DNA from 2 places in the Achromobacter sp. NPDC008082 genome. Region 2 is predicted to be linked to the other one. Evidence: riboswitches for the same ligand, from Rfam matches in the RefSeq annotation. Region 2 holds a riboswitch; the other holds the start of a gene.

Region 1 (9,467 bases), on a different contig from region 2:
CTTGACCTTCCCCAGCCCCGAAGGCGATGTGCGCGTTGTGTGCGCGTATTGCCCCAACGGGCAGTCGCTGGATTCCGACAAGTACGTCTACAAGCTGGCGTGGTTCGACGCCATGCGCAATTGGCTGGCCGACGAGATCAAGCAGTACCCGCGCCTTGCCGTGCTGGGCGACTACAACGTGGCGCCCGCCGACGAAGACGTGCACAACCCCGAGAAATGGGAAGGCCAGGTGCTGGTGTCCGAACCGGAACGCGCCGCCTTGCGAGGCCTGATCGACCTGGGCCTGACCGATTCCTTCCGTCTGTTCGAGCAGCCCGAAAAATCGTTTTCTTGGTGGGATTACCGCCAGTTCGCCTTCCGTCGCAACGCTGGCCTGCGGATCGACCACGTCCTGCTGTCGGCCCCCTTGGTCAAGCGCTGCGTCGCCTGCGTGATCGACAAGGAACCGCGCCGCAACGAGCAGCCGTCAGACCACGCGCCGGTTATCGCGACCTTGGAATTCGTCTGAAAATTTTTGCCTGGCGCCGTATTGCACGGCGCTTTAAAGTTCAGGTATAGTTTTGCTCTTGCTTCATTGGGGCGGTAGCTCAGCTGGGAGAGCGTCGCGTTCGCAATGCGAAGGTCGGGAGTTCGATCCTCCTCCGCTCCACCAAATTCCAGACAAGAAAGCCTTGGACACCACAACGTGTTCCAAGGCTTTTTTGTTTTCCTGGCGCACCGCAGGGCTGGGGGCGCAGGCCGGATTTACACCGCGTCCTTATCCAGCCGCCGCACCGCCGCGCTCAGCGTCGAAAAGTCAAACTCCCGTATACCGCGCCGCGCCAGGCGCATCAGCACGGTAACCAGCACCGGCACAAACGCCGCCAGCAGAAACGATTCCAGCAGGAACGTGGGTTTGTCGCCCGGGGCCGGAAAGAAGAACAGCCCTGCCGCCAGCCCCGCGACGGTTGCGGTTGTTGCCGTCACGCCATCGTGCTTGCGGCTGAACAGGCCATAGAACACGGGGAACGCGGCAGCGGAGCACAGCAGGTCGGCCAGCAGGAACAGGTACAGCACGCTGTAGCCTTGCGAGGCCACAATCATCACCGGAATCGCCAGCAGCAAGACCGCCCAGCGGGCCAGGCGCTTCATGTCCATGCCGTTGGCGTTGGGCATCAGCCGGCGCATGTCGACGGCGACGATGCTGGACACGGCGCTGATTGCCGTGTCGGCGGTGCTCATCACCAGCGACAGGCCCAGCGGGATCAGCGCAATCACGAACCATGCGGGCGCGTGCGGCATGATGACGCTGAACAGTGCGATGGAACTGTCGCCCTGCGGCGCCAAGCCCACGAACGCCAGGCCGAACAGGCCCATCAGGAAGATGAACGGCGCGGCCAGGATGCCGCCCAGCAGAAAACCATTGCGCATCGACCGAGCGTCTTTTGCGGCATAAATGCGCTGCCAGTTGCCCTGGTGAAAGATGCCGGTCAGCAAGATGGCCACGAAGAACGTCAGCCCGGCTTTCACGCCCACGGGGTCGGTCAGGTCCAGCAATTGGGGCGCCTTCGCTTGCAGTGCTTCGATGGTGGGCAGCGCACCCCCCGCAGCTTGCCAGCCGACGCCGCACAAGATCACCAGCAACGGCACGATGACCATCATCTGCACCTGATCGGTGAAGATCGACGAGCGCAGCCCGCCGTAGGTGGTGTAGAGCAGCGTCGTGCCCATCACGATGGCGGCGGTGGCCCACAGCGGCACGGGCGCCAACATGGTGACCAGTTTGGCAATCGCCGTAACCTCAGCCGACAAGGCAATGAACAGATAGAACAGCATGATGAACAACGCCAGCCCGTACATCGGCCGGCCGTAGCGCGCCATCAGGAATTCAGTCAGCGTATGCCCATGCGGAATCAGTTCACGCATGCGCCGGCCCAGCGGAATCATGACCAGACGCGGTGACATCGAGCCCAGCGCGTAGCCGATCACCGCGGCCAGTCCGCCCCAGGTTGCGGCCTGCGCGGGCGAGAACAGAATCCATGCGCCCAGCGTCGACGCCATCAACGTCAGGATGGTGCCGAACGCGCCCTGGCTGTTGCGGGCCACGATGTAGTCTTCCAGCGAGCCGCGCTTGCGCCGCGTGTACAGGATGCTGGCGACGGCGAAGCCGCCGGAGAACAGCAGCAGCCACATCAAGGCGGCGGATTGAGTCAGCATGAAGTCGGTCCTCCCTGGTCCGGCGGACGGCCGGACGCGCAGCGCAGCGGCCCGTCTGGTAACAGGGGCCGCTGATGAATAAAAGTCTAGGGAGGGCGCACGAACCGTGCGATGTCCTTCCCTTCGCCGGCATTACCCGGATCAGGTTCAAAGGGTTACCGCAATGAAGCGGAATCTCAGCCCGACAGGGCTCCCCCAGGAATTGACCGCAAGAGTAGGAGAGCGGCGCCGCAATGTCAACGCGTGGAATGTGCTAAGTTCGCCCGCTTGCGGCACCCGATTGCATGCGTGCCGGTGAAACCGACGAGCCGATCATGTCTCTTGCACACCCCGCCCCTGCCCTGAACGAACAACTGGTGATTGTCACGGGCGGCGCCCGTGGACTGGGCGCGCACATCGTGCGCGCGTTTCTGCGCGAAGGCGCGCGCGTGGTCATCAACTACCTGAACAGCGCTGACGCCGCGCAGGCGCTGGCCGCCACCGCGCCGGGCCGCGCGCTGGCTATCCAGGCCGATGTGCGCGATGCGCAGGCGGTGCAGGCGCTGGTGGCGCAGGCGCAAAGCCACTTCGGCATGCCGGTCACCACCGTCGTCAACAACGCGCTGCCCGCGTTCCAATTCAATGGCGACGCGCGCCCGCATGCGGACACGTTGACGTGGGACAACCTGAATCAGCAGATCGAAGGCAGCGTGCGCGGCGCGTTGAACACGACTCAAGCGGCGCTGCCCGGCATGCGTGAAGCCGGCGTCGGACGCATCATCAACATCGGCACGAACCTGGTCCAGAACCCGGTCGTGCCGTATCACGATTACACCGCCGCCAAGGCTGCGCTGCTGTCGTTCACGCGGACCTTGTCGCACGACCTCGGACCCCATGGCATCACGGTCAACATGGTGTCGGGCGGTTTGCTGCGCACGACCGATGCCTCCGCGGCAACGCCCGAAGCGGTGTTCGATTTGATTGCCGCCAGCACGCCGCTGCGCACCGTCACCACGCCCGAACAGTTCGCCGACGCGGTGCTGTTTTTCGCCAGCCCCTGGTCGCGCAGCGTCACGGGCCAGAACCTGGTCGTCGACGGCGGCCTCGTCAAGAACTAAGCGCCATGCTGCATCTGAACCTGTTCATCTTTGGATGCGGCCATCACCGCGCTGCGTGGCGCCATCCCGATTCGGCGGCCGAACGGCTGGGCGACATCAGCTACTACGAGTCGCTGGCGCGCACGGCCGAACGCGGCAAGCTGGACGCCATTTTCTTTGCGGATGGGCAGTGGATGGACAACATCGGCGACGGCCCGCGCTGGTATCTGGAACCGCTGACGACGATGGCCGCCATCGCGCGCGCCACCACGCACATCGGTCTGATCAGCACCGTTTCCAGCACCTTCTTCACGCCCTTTCACGCGGCGCGCATGGTGGCGTCGCTGGACCACATTTCGGGCGGCCGCATGGGTTGGAACGTGGTCACCTCGATGTTCGACGCCGAGGCCCGCAACCATGGCTATGAGGCCATGCCCGGCCATGAATGGCGCTACGCGCGCGCTGAAGAATTCGTCGACGTTGCGTTGCGCTTGTTCGATTCCTGGCAAGACGATGCGCTGGCCATCGACCGCAACGGCGTCTATGGCGTGCCCGAACGCGTGCAAGCCATCCATCATCAAGGCGAGCATTTCCTGGTCGACGGCCCGCTGACGGTGCCGCGCCCGCCGCAGGGCCATCCGGTGCTGTTCCAGGCCGGCGCCTCGGACCAGGGCCGGGACCTGGCCGCCCGCCGCGCGGAGGCCATCTATGCGGTGGCCTACGACCTGCCCGCCGCGCAGTCCTATTACCGCGACATCAAGCAGCGCGTGCTTGCGGCCGGGCGCAGCGCCTTTGTGCCGATCATGCCGGGGCTGGTCACGTATGTAGGGTCCACCGAAGCCGAGGCCCGGGCCAAGCAACGCGAGCTGGACGTGCTGCTGCCCAGCGACGCATCGCTACGCCAACTGGGGACCTTCGTGCTACAGGATTGCAGCGCATGGGAGCTGGATGCGCCTGTGCCGCCGCTGCCGCCGCTGGAAGATTTCAAGGGTCCCAAGGGCCGGTACGGCACCATTCTGCGGATCATCGAAACCGAACAACCCACCGTGCGCCAATTGCTGGGCCGGTTGGCGGCGGGCGGCGGCCATTGCACGATGGTCGGCACGCCGGAACAGATCGCCGACAAGATGGAGCACTGGTTCAAAAACGAAGGCGCCGACGGCTTCAACCTGATGCCACCGTCTCTGCCCGGCGGCATCGACGACTTTGTGGACCACGTGATTCCCGTGCTGCAACGACGCGGGCTGTTCCGTACCGAGTACGAACACCACACACTGCGCGGTCATTTGGGGCTGGAAAGGCCTGGCCGGTAATACCTCGCGCCGCGCGCGTTCAAGGTCATCGCACCGTTACGTTCTTGAAATTTACAGGCTGCCATAGCCGCGTCTTCAGCGCCTGCAAGTTTCGCGAACGCAGGTGCACGCCGGCTGAACGCCCCTTCAGGGCCTTCATCGCAACGAAATGCTAGGCATAACTTATCAATTTGTATGAAAGCGGCCCTGCACGCAGGCACCCTGTAAATCGTGAACATCCCTGCATTAGCGAATAACGCCGGTTCCTTTCTCTAAGGAACTGTTGTTATCTCGCAATAAATCGCAGGTTTTTATATGTGTCTCGAGTAACTAAATCCTAATCGTTAAGGAAGGAGTCAGGGGCAAGTCATCAGAATACGACCCCAATTTGTATATTCCGAACCATTATGTAGTTTTCAGTTTCATGTATTCCGGCGGTGTTCCCTATTGTGGACACCAGGGCTGCTTTCGCAATGCTGAAAGCAGGCAATACAAGCCTTAGAACCGGATGTGGATATGAAACTAACGAAAACTTTGCTCGTAGGCGCGATTCTGGCTGGCATGGCCGGTGCGGCCCAAGCTGAAACGTCTGTCACCCTGTACGGCATTGTCGATCTGGGCCTGACCTATCAACGTGGCAAGGTTGGCACCACGGACGCAAACCGTGGCGTGAACGGCGGCGACTATTCCTCCCGGATCGGCATGAACGACGGCATCCAGAACGGTTCCCGTTTTGGCCTGCGCGGAACGGAAGACCTGGGCGATGGCCTGTCGGCTGTCTTCACGTTGGAAAGCGGCTTCACCGCCAATAACGGCAACCGTTCGCAAGGCGACCGCCTGTTCGGCCGTCAAGCCACTGTCGGCCTGAACAGCGAGCAGTTCGGTTTGCTGGAACTGGGCCGCCAAACCAACATCGCGTCCAAGTACTTCGGCGACATTGATCCGTTCGCGCTCGACTACCTGAACGCCAACATGGGTATGGCATTCAGCGCGGCCAACACGGTTCGCTATGACAACATGGTCATGTACCAGACCCCGGTCTGGAGCGGGTTCCAAGGCGGCGTGGGCTATTCGTTCTCGACCGATGACGTCGAAGGCCCGACGGGCTTCAAGACCAAGGAAAACAACCGCGCCTGGACGGCGGGTGTGCGTTACGACAACGGCCCGTTGAAGGTAGCCTTGTCCTATGACGTGCAATACCGCAAGCCGAACCAGCCGCAACCGCAGCAGTTCATCATCGGCGCCGCCTACGACTTCGAAGTGGTCAAGCTGTCGCTGGCTTATGGCCGTTCCGAGGACGGCGTTTTCGCCGGCCAGGATTTCTCGTTGATGGGCGGCCGCCAGCAAGCAGGCGGCCCGGCCAACGGCCAGGGCTTCACGAATGGCCGCTTCACGTGGGACGGCCTGCGCATCAACTCGTACATGGTCGGCGTAAGCGCCCCCATCGGCGCCGCCAGCAACGTCTTCGCGTCGTGGCAGCGTGCTGATCCGAACAAGAACCTGTACGCCATGGACATCTACAGCCTGGGCTACACGTATGATCTGTCCAAGCGGACCAACCTGTACGCTCTGGCGTCCTACGCCGATGGCGCCGCCTTCATCAACGGTGACAAGATGAGCACGGTTGGCGTCGGCATCCGCCATCGCTTCTAAGCAGGCTGCGGGCCGCCCCAACTGAGCAGAGTCGGGGCGCCCTTGAAGACTTAAGCCACCCGGAAACGGGTGGCTTTTTTTTTTATGCGTGGATTTTTTTAGCCCGCCAGAGCGGCGGGCTCGGTGTGCTCGGCCGAAACGGCTTGCGGGCGCGCTGTCGGGGAAGCCAGGGCAACGCGTGTACGGGCGTGGGCCTTGCGAGTGGCGATCCAGTCATACAACATCACGCCGGGGTGGCGAAGCAAAACGGCGCCAACGGCAGCCGCAACAATCAAGACAATACTCAGGGTCAGCCAGGACATCTGGGCGCCCTCCTACAAAAACCGCCCGGACTCGTCCCGGGTCAACAACTCGCGTGGGAAATACCCGCTTTCTGAAGCGCTCAAGAATGTAATGTACTCTACATTACATGACGAAACGGGGTGAAACCCTGTGATGTCCATGCCATGGAAACCGGGAGAAACAGGTGATGAGCGATTCGGCCGATCCGATGACGCGCGCCCTGACCACCAAGGGCGAAGCCAGGCGGCGGCGGCTGCTTGAAGTGGCCAGTCAGTTGTTACTGGAACTTGGGTACGCACAAACGTCCATCCAACGCATCGTGCAGCAGGCTGGCGGGTCCGCCGCCACGGCGTATCAGTTGTTTGGCAGCAAGGAAGGCATGCTGGCTGCCGTGCTGCAATTCGAGTTGGACAACATGCGCGCCGCGGTGTTCCTGAAGGCGCCGCCCGGCGAGGCGGTGCGGCCGGCGTTGCAGCAGTTGGCGCTGCGGCTCTTGACCTATGCGGTGCAACCGAAATCCGCCGCGCTGCACCGGCTGCTGGTGTCGGAGTGCCACCGCATGCCGCAGTTGGCGGCGTCGCTGCAACATGCCGTCGACACGCAAGTCCATGCGCCGCTGGAACAATGCCTGCGCGCCGCCTGTGAACAAGGCGAACTGAAGATTGACGATCCGCGCCAGGCGGCGCTGACCTTAGGCAACCTGATCAATGGCATCGCGTTCCACGCGCGGCTGGTCGGCGGTTACGCCGACGGGCCGCCCGCCGAAGCGCTGGCCACCTGCCGTTACGGCGTGGATACGTTGCTGCGCGCGTATCAGGTTTAAGGCCGAATCCGACGAGAGAAGGCAATCGGGTCGTCGCCCGGCGGAGCCTGATGGCCAATGGATGCACGTGCTCGCAGCACGTCCAGCGGGACCCTCGTATCCAGTCCGCCCTGGTCGTACAGATACTCGGGCAGATAGCCCGACAGCAGAATGCGTAAGTCCAGCGGCAAGCCCGGCACGATAGCGTTGACCATGCGGTAGACCAATGTCGTGCAATTGGCCGTAACCGTGTGATAGAAGCGCGGCGTGGTCACCAGCGCATTAGCGGTGTTGACGTAGGACAGAAACAGCTCGCGCATCGCGCGTTCGGGCATGCGCACCGGGTACAGATACACGCTTTCCCCACGCGGGCCGGCGCGCACGTACAGGATGTCGCGCTCTTCGGCCGCCACCACGCTCAATTCGAACTGCTTGAAGAATCCGCCGATCTCGGAAAATTGTTCGCCGCGTTCCTTGCGGATCTCAACCGAGAACACCACGTGCCGCCCGTCGGAAAAACCGAACGAGACGAGCGTGTGCGCAATGGCCGGGCCTGCCCAGTAAGACAGCGCCATGTCCACCGATACGAGTTTGTCCAGCTCGTATTGCCGCGTTTCCCAGCGGGCGGTGTAGTCGGAGTCCGTGCGCCAATCGAAGTTGCGCACGTTCTCAAGCGTGACCGTCGACCCTTGCACCGTGCCGCGCAGCATCTTCGCCACGTCGTCCGCCCAGATGCGGTCATTCGACGGCGCAAGCGTTTGCCACCAGCCGGCCAGCAGGACCAGCCCGATCAGATACGCCCACCCTGCCCGCCGCCGCCACGGCCCCGCGCGCCACAACGCCACCATCGCACCCAGGCATAGCGCGGCCCACACAGCGGCCGCCGCCCCTTTGCCCCACACGCCGCCCGGCGCCTGATACCACAGGGCAAGACACCCCCACAGCGCAGACGCGGCCACCAGCAACGTCAGCAACAGGCGCCCTACGACCACCAGGCCCCGACGCAAGCGCCCAGCGCGGCGCACCGGCTTATCCGCCAACATGCTTGCCCACAATTTCCAGCACGCCGTTGATGACGAATTGAACCCCCATGCACACGAGCAAGAAGCCCATGACGCGCGAAATGGCTTCCACGCCGCTTTGCCCGATCACCGCCACGATGCGGCCCGCCGAACGCAGGCAGATCCAGAACAGCACGCCCAGCAGGGCGAACACGATGATGGGCGTTACCGCCACCACCCACGTCGGGTACTGCGGCGTGATTGCGCCATCGACCGAGGCTGCCCCACTGATGATCATGGCGATGGTGCCTGGCCCCGCGGTTCCAGGTAGCGCCAAGGGCACGAACGCGATGTTCGGCGTCTCCCGCGCTTTGGCGTCCGCGGCTGCTTCCGCCGCCAGCGAGCGCGGTTCCGCAGGCGGAAACAGCATGCTGAAACCAATGCTGACCACGATCAGCCCGCCCGCGATGCGCAAGCCCGGAATCGAAATGCCGAACGTGTGCATGATCCACGCACCCGCGTAGTAGGTCACCAGCATGATGCCCACCACGTAATACGCCGCCTGCGTCACCTGGCGTTCGCGCTCTTTATAAGGAATCTGCGCGCCGAGCGACAGCAGCAGCGTCATGGAGGTCAGCGGGTTGGCCAAGGGCAGCATCAGCGCCAGCCCAAGGCTGGTTAGTTTGGCGAGTTGGATCAGATCGTCAATCATGGGGCTCATAGAAAAAGGAGACGGCCCATTTACCCAATGGGAGTAATGGGCCGCCTGCCTGGTTCAACGTTCAATCGCAGAATGCCCTCTACCTTACACATTTCCCGGGCTTATTGATCCCGGCTCCCAAACTCTTGCTCGGCGGCCGGCGCCATAGCGCGCCTACCGGCAACAGCATGCACGCCGCCGCCAGCCACGCGTTCATCTGCAAGCCCAGCGCATCCACGCTGGCCGCGCCCAAGAAGGAACCCGCCGCGATCGCCAGGTTGAACATCGCCACGAAAAAAGCCGTGGCGGCGTCCACCGCGTCAGGAGCCGCCCGCAGCATCCAGATCTGTAGCGACACCGACACGCCGCCATACGCCAGCCCCCACACCACCAACAACAGCACGCTGGCAGGCGGCCAATGGCCCAGCCCGCCCAGCAGCGCCAGGGTCAACAGCAACGTGACGG
Region 2 (9,467 bases):
AGGCATAACGGAATAGGGCAATTATAGGTACAGCCGGAAAAACCGCCCGAATTACCCGGGCGCGCCGCCGGACTTTGCCGGGAATCCGGGGGCTGGGTTCTGTAACAACCGGCCTAGCGGCGGGGGTAGCGGCCGCCGGAAATGCGTTCGATGCCCGCCAAGTCCTGGCGGCTGTGCACGTCATCGAACCCGGCTGCGGTCAGCAAATCCCGTACCGCCTGCGCCTGGTCCCAGCCATGCTCCATCCACAACGCGCCGCCCGGCTTCAGATGCCGGCTTGCGCCCGCCACGATGCGGCCCAGGTCTTCCAAGCCGCCCGCGCCGTCGGTCAACGCGCCGCGCGGCTCGAAACGCAGGTCGCCCTGATCCAGATGGGGGTCGTCGCTGGCCACATAGGGCGGGTTCGACACGATCAGGTCAAAGCCTTCGCCGGCCGGCACGGCGTCATACCAGCTGCCTTCCACGAACCGCACCGACGCGGTCAGCTCCCACGCGTTGGCGGCCGCCACTTTCAACGCCGCGGCGCTGACATCCGACGCCATCACCCGCGCATCCCGGCGCGCCAGCGCGATCGAGATCGCAATGGCGCCGCTGCCCGTGCCCAGGTCCAGCACGGCAGGGCCGGCCGTACCGGCCACGCATTCCAGCGCGGTTTCCACCAGCACTTCCGTGTCGGGACGCGGGATCAGCACGTCGGGCGTCACGCGAAACGAATGGCCCATGAATTCGCGATGGCCCAGCAGATACGCCATCGGCTCGCCCGCCAGGCGGCGCGCAAGCAGGGCCTCGTAGGCGGCGGCAACCTCAGGCGCCAACGGGTCCGTGTCGTGCGCCAGCAGCCACGCACGCGGCTTTTGCAGCACGTGCTCAAGCAGCATGCGCACTTCCAGACGCGGCAGGCGCGTGTCGAGCAGCAGGCTTTTCAGCTGGGGCGCGGTCATGGGCCGGGGCTCAGATGTCGTCGCCCAGCGCCGCCAACTGCTCGGCCTGATGCTCGGCAATCAGCGCGCCAGTCAGTTCTTCCAGATCGCCTTCCATGATCTGTTGCAGCTTGTACAGCGTCAGGTTGATGCGGTGATCCGTCACGCGGCCCTGCGGGAAGTTATACGTGCGGATGCGCTCGGAGCGGTCGCCCGTGCCGATCAGGCTCTTGCGCTCGGCGGCTTCCTTGCTTTGCCGTTCGCGCGTTTCCTTGTCTTTCAGGCGCGCGGCCAGCACCTGCATGGCCTTGTCCTTGTTGCGATGCTGGGAACGGTCGTCCTGGCATTCCACCACCAGCCCCGTCGGCAAGTGGGTGATACGCACGGCCGAATCGGTCTTGTTGATGTGCTGGCCGCCCGCGCCGCTGGCGCGGAACGTGTCGATGCGCAGGTCGTTCGCATTGATGACGATCTCCGACATCTCGTCGGCTTCCGCCATGATCGCGACCGTGCAGGCCGACGTATGGATGCGGCCCTGCGCTTCGGTCGCCGGCACGCGCTGCACGCGGTGCGCGCCGGACTCGAACTTCAGGCGGCCATACGCGCCATCGCCGTCGATACGCGCGATCACTTCCTTGTAGCCGCCCAGTTCCGATGCGCTTTCCGACATCAGCTCAACGCGCCAGCCACGCGTTTCCGCATAGCGCGAATACATGCGCAGCAGGTCGCCGGAGAACAGCGCGCTTTCGTCGCCGCCCGTGCCGGCGCGGATTTCCAGGAACACGCTGCGGCCATCGTTGGGGTCGCGCGGCAGCAGCAACAGCTGCAACGCGCTTTCCAGGCTTTCCAGCTTGCCGCGGCCCGACTTGATCTCGTCTTCGGCCATCGCTTTCATGTCGGGGTCCGACAGCATTTCCTGCGCCGTCGCCAGGTCTTCCTCGGTGCGGGCAAACGCCGTGAAGGCCTCGACCACGGGTTCCAGCTCGGCGCGTTCGCGCGAGAGCTTGCGGAAACGGTCCATATCGGACGCGGTTTCCGGTTGGGCGAGCAACGCGTCCACCTCGGTCAGGCGGTGACACAGATGCTCCAGCCGGCTACGCATGGAAGATTTCATGGGGGAATGACCAAAGAGAAAACAGGAATAGCGGGCGCCCACAAGACGAACGCCCGCCAGGAGGCGGGACGTGGGACAGATTCGCTAACGGCGGGAATCGCGGCCGGGGAACAGGCGCGGCATCCACGCAAGCAGCTGCTTGCGCTCATCGCCTTCGCTGCGGTTCAACGCCGCCAGCGGGCCGTGCAGATATTTTTGCGTCAGGCCGTGGGCCAGTTGTTCCAGCACGGCTTCGGGCGATTCGCCACGCGCCAGCATGCGGCGCGCGCGTTCGAGTTCGGCAGCGCGGACGTCTTCGGCGGCCTGATGCAGGTCGCGGATGACGGGCACCACTTCGCGGGACTGCATCCAGTGCATGAAGCCCTGGACGCGGGTCTCGATGATGGCTTCGGCTTGCACGACAGCCGCGCGGCGCGCGTCGGTGCCGGTCTGCACCAGGCGGCCCAGATCATCCACCGAATACAGATAGACGTCGTCCAGGCGGCCGACTTCGGGTTCGATGTCGCGCGGCACGGCCAGATCAATCATGACCATCGGGCGGTGACGGCGCAGGCGCGTGGCCCTTTCCACCATCCCCAGACCGAGGATGGGCAAGGAGCTTGCCGTACAGGAAACGATGACGTCGAACTCGGACAGGCGGTCTGTCAGGTCAGACAGTTTCATCGTGCTGGCCGAAAACCGGTTGGCCAGAATTTCTGCGCGCTCGGCCGTGCGGTTGGCCACGACCATGCTGCGCGGACGTTGCGCGGCGAAGTGCGTGGCGCAAAGTTCGATCATTTCGCCCGCGCCGATGAACAGCGTGCGGGCCTGGTCCAAATTGCCGAACACGCGTTCGGCCAGCCGGACAGCGGCCGCAGCCATCGATACCGACTGCGCGCCGATCGCGGTTTGCGACCGCACTTCCTTGGCGACCGAGAACGTGCGCTGGAACATCTGGTGCAGCAACGTGCCCAACGACCCGGCTTCGCCCGCGGCGCGCACGGCGTCTTTCATCTGGCCCACGATCTGGGTTTCACCCAGCACCATGGAATCCAGCCCGCTGGCCACGCGGAACGCGTGACGCACGGCGTCGTCTTGATGATGGCGGTACAGGTGCGGGCGCAGCGTGCCGGCGTCCAGGCGGTTGTGTTCAGCCAGCCAGGCGGGCAATTGATCAGCGACGTGGCCGTCGGCTGCGCAATAGATCTCGGTGCGATTACAGGTGGACAGGATGGCGGCTTCGCGGACGGAACCGCCGAATGCCGAACGCAGACCTTCCAACGCCGGCTTGACCAGATCGACGGGCATAGACACGCGTTCGCGAACCGAAACCGGCGCGGACGTGTGATTCAGACCGAAGGCAAGGACAGCTACCGACATGAGTTAGCGTTAAGAACTGCCACTAAGAACAAGGCGTTACGTCAGGGCCACCTTGAGCAACACGGGCGGAACCCGAGCGGAACATGGGCTGGAAATTTTCCGGAAACGTAACAGCGAACTGTCGAAGATTATACCCCCGCGGGTTATCCCCAAGCCAATTCACGCCCCGTCCGCGACCCTGCGTCGCACCCTTGCGTGCCATTCACCCAACACTTTGGCTCTGGCCCTTTAACCGGAAATTGTCGCGATTTTTTCTCTCCGGCTGGCACAGGCACAAAAAATTGTGTATAGTTGCGGACTTCGTTGGCCTGGTAGCTCAGTCGGTAGAGCAGAGGATTGAAAATCCTTGTGTCGGTGGTTCGATTCCGCCCCAGGCCACCAAAAGAATTATTGGAATTATTGGGATTGCGGTAGCAATATCAAATCCCAAAAAAAGCCCAGCCGCCGCGCTGGGCTTTTTGCAAAGCGTACGTGTTGGCCTGGTAGCTCAGTCGGTAGAGCAGAGGATTGAAAATCCTTGTGTCGGTGGTTCGATTCCGCCCCAGGCCACCAAAAGATTCAAGCATTGAGCCCCGCCTTGGCGGGGCTTTTTGCGTTTGGTACGTTGATCAGCCTGCGGCCTAATCTTGTCATGATGACAAGATTCCCACGCTGCTTGCAAAAGATTACAAGACCTCCGAAAAAAGCAGTGCGAGGTCTACAATCAACGCCATGAAACCCGCCGACAACCTTCGCTTCGCTATCCGCGACCGCATCAACGGCGTTGATGTGGGGCCGAAGCATGTCCCATTGAGTCTGCTCGGGGAATTTCAAAAGGACGTTAGCGACTTTTTGCAAGGTTCAACCCGAGAGGTAAACCCGGCAGATGTCTTGGTGTCTATTGATGAAGGCTCGTTGGTGTTAGTCGCGAGCGGTTTGCTGGGCGCCTCGTTGCTATGGGCTGACGTGGAGCAATTGACCACCCCCGACTCGATGCGTACGATCGATCCAAGACGCGCCGCCATCGTCGAGCGCTGGCAAGCTCAGGCCCGTAACAACCCAGACCGCGCGTACGTTCTGGAAGACATGGGCAAGCATCCCCTCGCGATCGTCAATGCGCAATCAGACTTCAAGCAAACCGTCGATATCTGGGTAACAGTCGAAAAGTATCTACACGGCAAAATCGTGGATTGGGGCGGCAAGACCAAAGCCAACGTTCATCTTGTACTTGAGAACGGCAAATCCCTTACGGTGGCGGCCACTCAGCAATTGCTCGCGCAAGAGAGTGAAAATCGCCTCTATCGTCAGGCGTTGCTCCACGTGACCGCAGAAGAAAATCTGCGCACCGGTGAACTTCGCAATTTAAATCTGCGTTCCTTCGAGGTGCATCACCCCGCTTACGACGAAGACGAATTTCAGCAGATGGTTCGCAAAGGCACCGCCGCCTGGGCGGATGTCCCCAGCGCCACTAAATGGGTTGAATCGCTGCGAGGCGACGACACATGACGGCGGCAGTGCTGCTGGACACCAGCTATCTGATCTCCCTGGTCGACGCGAGGCGGCCCAACCACCACACTGCCACCAAGTATTTCCGACAAATGCTCGACGAGTCCTTGCCGATTTACTTTTCGGCCGTTGTTGCAGCAGAGTTCGGAATCAAGCAACCCATTACTGATTTACCGCTGCAAAAATTCCGGCATTTGCCATTCAACATTCCGCACGGACAACGAGCGGCCCAGCTGTGGAATGCATTGGGTCCAAGGGAAGACGACACACCGCGCGCGGTGGCGCGGGATGACGTCAAACTGATCGCCCAGGCCTGCCACGAGCGCATTCCCTTTGTCATCACGGAGGATGCGTCGTCACTGCAAAAGTACTGCGACCGGCTACGTGTTGCCAGTGTATGCCAAGTGCGGTCCATCGTGTTGTCCAGCGGCTATGACCCCGCAGCATTCCGGCTGGACGGCCAGCAAGGACTCGACCTGGGCGATGATTCCTAGGCCGGGTTAACATTGCCTCTGCTCCGGGGTGCACGCCAGTGCTGAGATTCAGACCCGCGAACTTGACCCGGTTCATGCCGGCGTAAGAAGAGCATTCGTCTTGCCCTGCCGCGCCGTTGCGCCGCTTGCGCAGGCGGGCTTCGGAGCTTCCTTGTACTGGAATCATCGAACGCCCATGAACAACGTCGCCCCGCCGGTCGCGGAACTACTCGAATTCATCGCCCAGGACGGCTGCACCGACGAGCAGTTTGATCAGCTCGCGCTGCGGCTTTTTGCCTATCAATATGGGGCCAGTGCGCCCTACCGCAGCTTCTGCCAGCGCCGTGGCGCCACCGTGCGCAATGTGAAGACGTGGAGCGATATTCCCGCCGTGCCGATTGACGCGTTCAAGGCGATGGAGTTGCGCTGCGAACCCGCCCGGCCTGATGAGCGCGTGTTCATGACCAGCGGCACGACGCGCGCCGATATGCGTGGGCGCCACTTTCATCCGCATCTGGCCGTGTACGACCTGTCCATGACGCGCAACTTCGCGGCCCGCGTCATGCAGGGCACGGCGCGACTGCCGATGGGCATCTTGTTTCCCGATGAAGTGGCCATGCCGAATTCGTCGCTGGCGCATTATCTGGCGCTGGCCAAATCCGCCTTTGGCAGTGAAGGCAGCCGCTATTTCATGTCGCCGCAGGGCATTGATCTTGACGGTTTGTGGCGCCAGCTGGAAGACGCCGAGCGCAGCGGCGAGCCTTATGCGCTGCTGGGCGCGAGCTTCAGCTTCGTGCATGTGATTGACGCCTTGCGCCGTGAAGGCCGCACGTTTCGCCTGCCGCCGGGCAGCCGCATTCTGGATACGGGCGGCTACAAGGGCCAGTCGCGCGAGCTGCCGCTAGACACGTTCTATGCGGAGCTCTCTGCGCTGCTGGGCGTGCCGCGGTCGCTGTGCATCAACATGTATGGCATGACCGAGCTCAGCACGCAGTTCTATGACGACGGCAACGCCACCGTGCCGTCAGTGAAATCGGGGCCGCACTGGATTCGGTCGCGGCTGGTGGACCCGGCCACGGGCCGCACGGTGCCAGCGGGCGAACGCGGCATCCTCGCGCACTGCGACCTGGGCAACTTCAATTCGGTCAACACCATCCTGACGGAAGACGTGGGCGAGCCCGCTGATGGCGGATTCCTGCTGCTGGGCCGGGCTGAAGGCGCGCAGGCCAAGGGCTGCTCGCTGGCGGTCGAAGAGTTCATCCAGTCGGCGCGATCATGAACGTGCAACGGGTCGAGGGGGGATACCTGCCGGGGCTCGCCTCGGCGGATGTGCAATGGCAGACGCTGCCGTTCGAGCAGGACGGGCAACGCGTGGACGTCGCCGTGCCGGTGCTGTCCGCCGCGCAGATGCAAGCGCTTGCCGCGCGCGTCAAACGCGCCAGCGCGCAGCATCTGAAGACGATGACGGTGTCGGAAATCATCACCATCATCGACCGCGCCATCGCCCGCCTGCTCGACCCGAACGACCCGCTGCGCCGCCAGGCCGATGCGCTGCTGCCGGTTGTGACCGGCTACGACGCCGACATGGTGCGGCTGGGGCTCACCGGCTTGCTCAAAACATTCCGCGCGCCGCAGTTGCATCGTTTTGTGGCCGAGGACTTCGCCAACCCCAAGGTGCTGGACAGCTTCCAGCCTGCGATCAAGGGCGGCGCCGTGCGCGCCTACGGCCCGCAATTGCTGGTGCACAGCTGGGCCGGCAACGTGCCGGCACTCGCCTTGTGGAGCTTGATATGCGGCCTGCTGGTGAAGGCCGGCAATATCGGAAAACTGCCCAGCGCCGAACCGCTGTTTGCGGGCTGGTTCGCGCGTTTGCTGGCCGACGTGCACCCGCCGCTGGCGGACTGCATGGCGGTCGTCTGGTGGCGTGGCGCAGGCGATGACGACGCGTCGGCGCTTTATGCACAGGCCGATACCGTGGTCGCCTATGGCGGCAACGACGCGCTACATGCTATCCAGCGCCGCCTGCCCGTCACGACACGCTTTCTGGCGCACGGCCACAAGCTGGGCTTTGGCGTTGTCAGCGCCATGGCGCTGGATGCTCAGAAAGCCCCTGCGCTGGCGCGCCGCGCGGCCTGGGACGTCATGCGTTATGACCAGCAGGGTTGTTATTCCCCGCATGTGTTCTACGTGCAGCGCGGCGGCCGGGTGTCGCCGCGCGAATTCGCCAGCTATCTGGCGGGCGAACTGTCGAATCTGCAACGCCGCTTTCCCCGGCGCGCGATGGACCTGGCGGAATCCGCTGCCGTGGCGAAGTGGCGGCAGTCAATCGAATGGCAACTGCCTGCCGACGGCGCGGATGCGCTGATCGGCGACCCTGATTCCGCGTGGAGCGTCGCGTATGCCGACGCGGCGCAGCCTCTGATGCCAACCGCCCTGCAGCGCAGCATCGTGGTGGCGGGCATTGATACGCTGGATGATGTGGCGCCGCTCGTGGCCGCCCATCACGACTATCTGCAAACGGCGGGCGTCGCGGCGACGCCCGAAGAACTCTACCGCCTGGCCGAGCAACTGGGCGCAGCGGGCGTCACCCGCATCAGCGCCATCGGCTCGATGAGCGTGCCCGAAGCGGGCTGGCATCACGACGGCCGCTTCAATCTGCTGGACCTCGTGCGCATGACGGAAATCGAACAGTCCGCCGAAACCGCCGCCGACCCGTTCGCCCCCTACGAGCCATGAGCGCGCACCACGCCATGCCTTTTCTGAACCTTGAACAGGTGGTCTACACCTACCCCGGCCGCCCGCCCATCGTGGATGGCGTCGACTGGCGGCTGGAGGCCGGCGGTGTGCATTGCCTGGTGGGGCGCAGCGGTTGCGGCAAGACGACGCTGCTCAAACTGGCCGCGGGCCTGCTGGCCCCGCAGTCGGGCCGCGTCCAGCTGTGGGATGGCGCGCCCGCCACGCCCGGCCCGCAACTGGGCTATGTGTTTCAGGCGCCGACGCTGCTGGAATGGCATCGCGTCATCGACAACGTGCTGCTGCCCGTGTCGTTGCAGCGCCGGCCCCTGCCTGAAGACATCGAACGCGCGCAGTCCTTGCTCGCCATGCTGGGCTTGTCCGACTACGCACAGCGCTATCCCCGCCAGCTGTCTGGCGGCCAGCAAAGCCGCGTAGCGCTTGCGCGCGCGCTGATTCTTGAGCCCGCGCTGCTGCTGCTGGACGAGCCCTTCGCGGCGCTGGACGCCATTACGCGCGGCGAGCTGCAAGACGACTTGATGCGGCTGTGCCGCCTGCGCAAGACGACCGTGCTGTTCGTCACGCACGACATCGGCGAAGCCGTGTACCTGGGCGACCGCGTCGCCGTCATGCACCAGGGCCGCATGGCCGCCGACCTGCCGATCGACCTGCCCGCGCCGCGCACGCAGCCGATGCGCCACGGCGCCGCGTTCAACGCCTATTGCGCGCAGGTCTTTGAATTCATGAACGGAGCGCGCGCATGAAGCCCGCCATCCCCTTTCGCCTGCTGTCGTTGGCGCTGCTGGTGTTGCTGGTGGGCGTATGGGAAGTCACGGTGCGGCAGGCCGGTATCTCGGCACTGGTGCTGCCCGCCCCCTCGGCCGTTGCGAAGACGCTGTGGACGAGTCTTGCCACCGGCTATCTCTGGCCGCACATCGGCGCGACGCTTGCCGAGATGCTGCTGGGCCTGGCGCTGGGCGGCGCGGCCGGGCTGGCGATGGGGGTGGCCTTGGCCGAATCGGCGCTGCTGGACCGCGTATTCAAGCCCTACGTCATCGTCAGCCAGGTGGTTCCCAAGCTGGCCCTCGCGCCGCTTTTTGTGTTGTGGTTCGGTTTCGGCATGGCGCCCACCATCGTCATGACCGCGCTGATCTGCTTCTTTCCGCTGATGGAAAACACGCTCACCAGTTTGCGGCAGGTGGACCCGAACCGGCTTCAACTGTTTCGCATGCTGGGCGCATCGCGCGCGCAGACCTTGCTGCGCCTGAAGCTGCCCGCGGGGCTGCCCGGCATCCTGGCCGGCCTGCGCGTGGCGTTGGTGCTGGCGCTGGTGGGCGCCGTCGTCGGTGAATTCATTGGCGCCAGCCGTGGGCTGGGCGCCGT

The links. A riboswitch is a leader RNA that binds a small molecule or an ion and turns the genes downstream of it on or off. The one in region 2 is predicted to bind thiamine pyrophosphate.
Region 1: it holds a riboswitch for thiamine pyrophosphate, as region 2 does, so the genes downstream of both, ACFZAI_RS22145 (sodium:solute symporter family protein) here and ACFZAI_RS01985 (long-chain fatty acid--CoA ligase) in region 2, are expected to answer to the same signal.

The regions. Positions count from the first base shown of each region.
Region 1 is NZ_JBIBIB010000005.1:478,799-488,265, reverse strand. Features, by position in the region: gene xth (exodeoxyribonuclease III) at 1-508, shown strand, start outside; tRNA gene ACFZAI_RS22150 (tRNA-Ala) at 577-652, shown strand; gene ACFZAI_RS22145 (sodium:solute symporter family protein) at 745-2,196, opposite strand; TPP riboswitch at 2,298-2,403, opposite strand; gene ACFZAI_RS22140 (3-oxoacyl-ACP reductase) at 2,511-3,293, shown strand; gene ACFZAI_RS22135 (LLM class flavin-dependent oxidoreductase) at 3,299-4,585, shown strand; gene ACFZAI_RS22130 (porin) at 5,081-6,217, shown strand; gene ACFZAI_RS22125 (hypothetical protein) at 6,316-6,519, opposite strand; gene ACFZAI_RS22120 (TetR/AcrR family transcriptional regulator) at 6,687-7,322, shown strand; gene ACFZAI_RS22115 (DUF4105 domain-containing protein) at 7,319-8,344, opposite strand; gene ACFZAI_RS22110 (MarC family NAAT transporter) at 8,331-9,014, opposite strand; gene ACFZAI_RS22105 (MFS transporter) at 9,103-9,467, opposite strand, start outside.
Region 2 is NZ_JBIBIB010000001.1:427,555-437,021, reverse strand. Features, by position in the region: gene prmC (peptide chain release factor N(5)-glutamine methyltransferase) at 114-941, opposite strand; gene prfA (peptide chain release factor 1) at 952-2,034, opposite strand; gene hemA (glutamyl-tRNA reductase) at 2,119-3,393, opposite strand; tRNA gene ACFZAI_RS02005 (tRNA-Phe) at 3,699-3,774, shown strand; tRNA gene ACFZAI_RS02000 (tRNA-Phe) at 3,870-3,945, shown strand; gene ACFZAI_RS01995 (hypothetical protein) at 4,105-4,878, shown strand; gene ACFZAI_RS01990 (PIN domain-containing protein) at 4,875-5,372, shown strand; TPP riboswitch at 5,387-5,478, shown strand; gene ACFZAI_RS01985 (long-chain fatty acid--CoA ligase) at 5,548-6,630, shown strand; gene ACFZAI_RS01980 (acyl-CoA reductase) at 6,627-8,087, shown strand; gene ACFZAI_RS01975 (ABC transporter ATP-binding protein) at 8,084-8,848, shown strand; gene ACFZAI_RS01970 (ABC transporter permease) at 8,845-9,467, shown strand, end outside.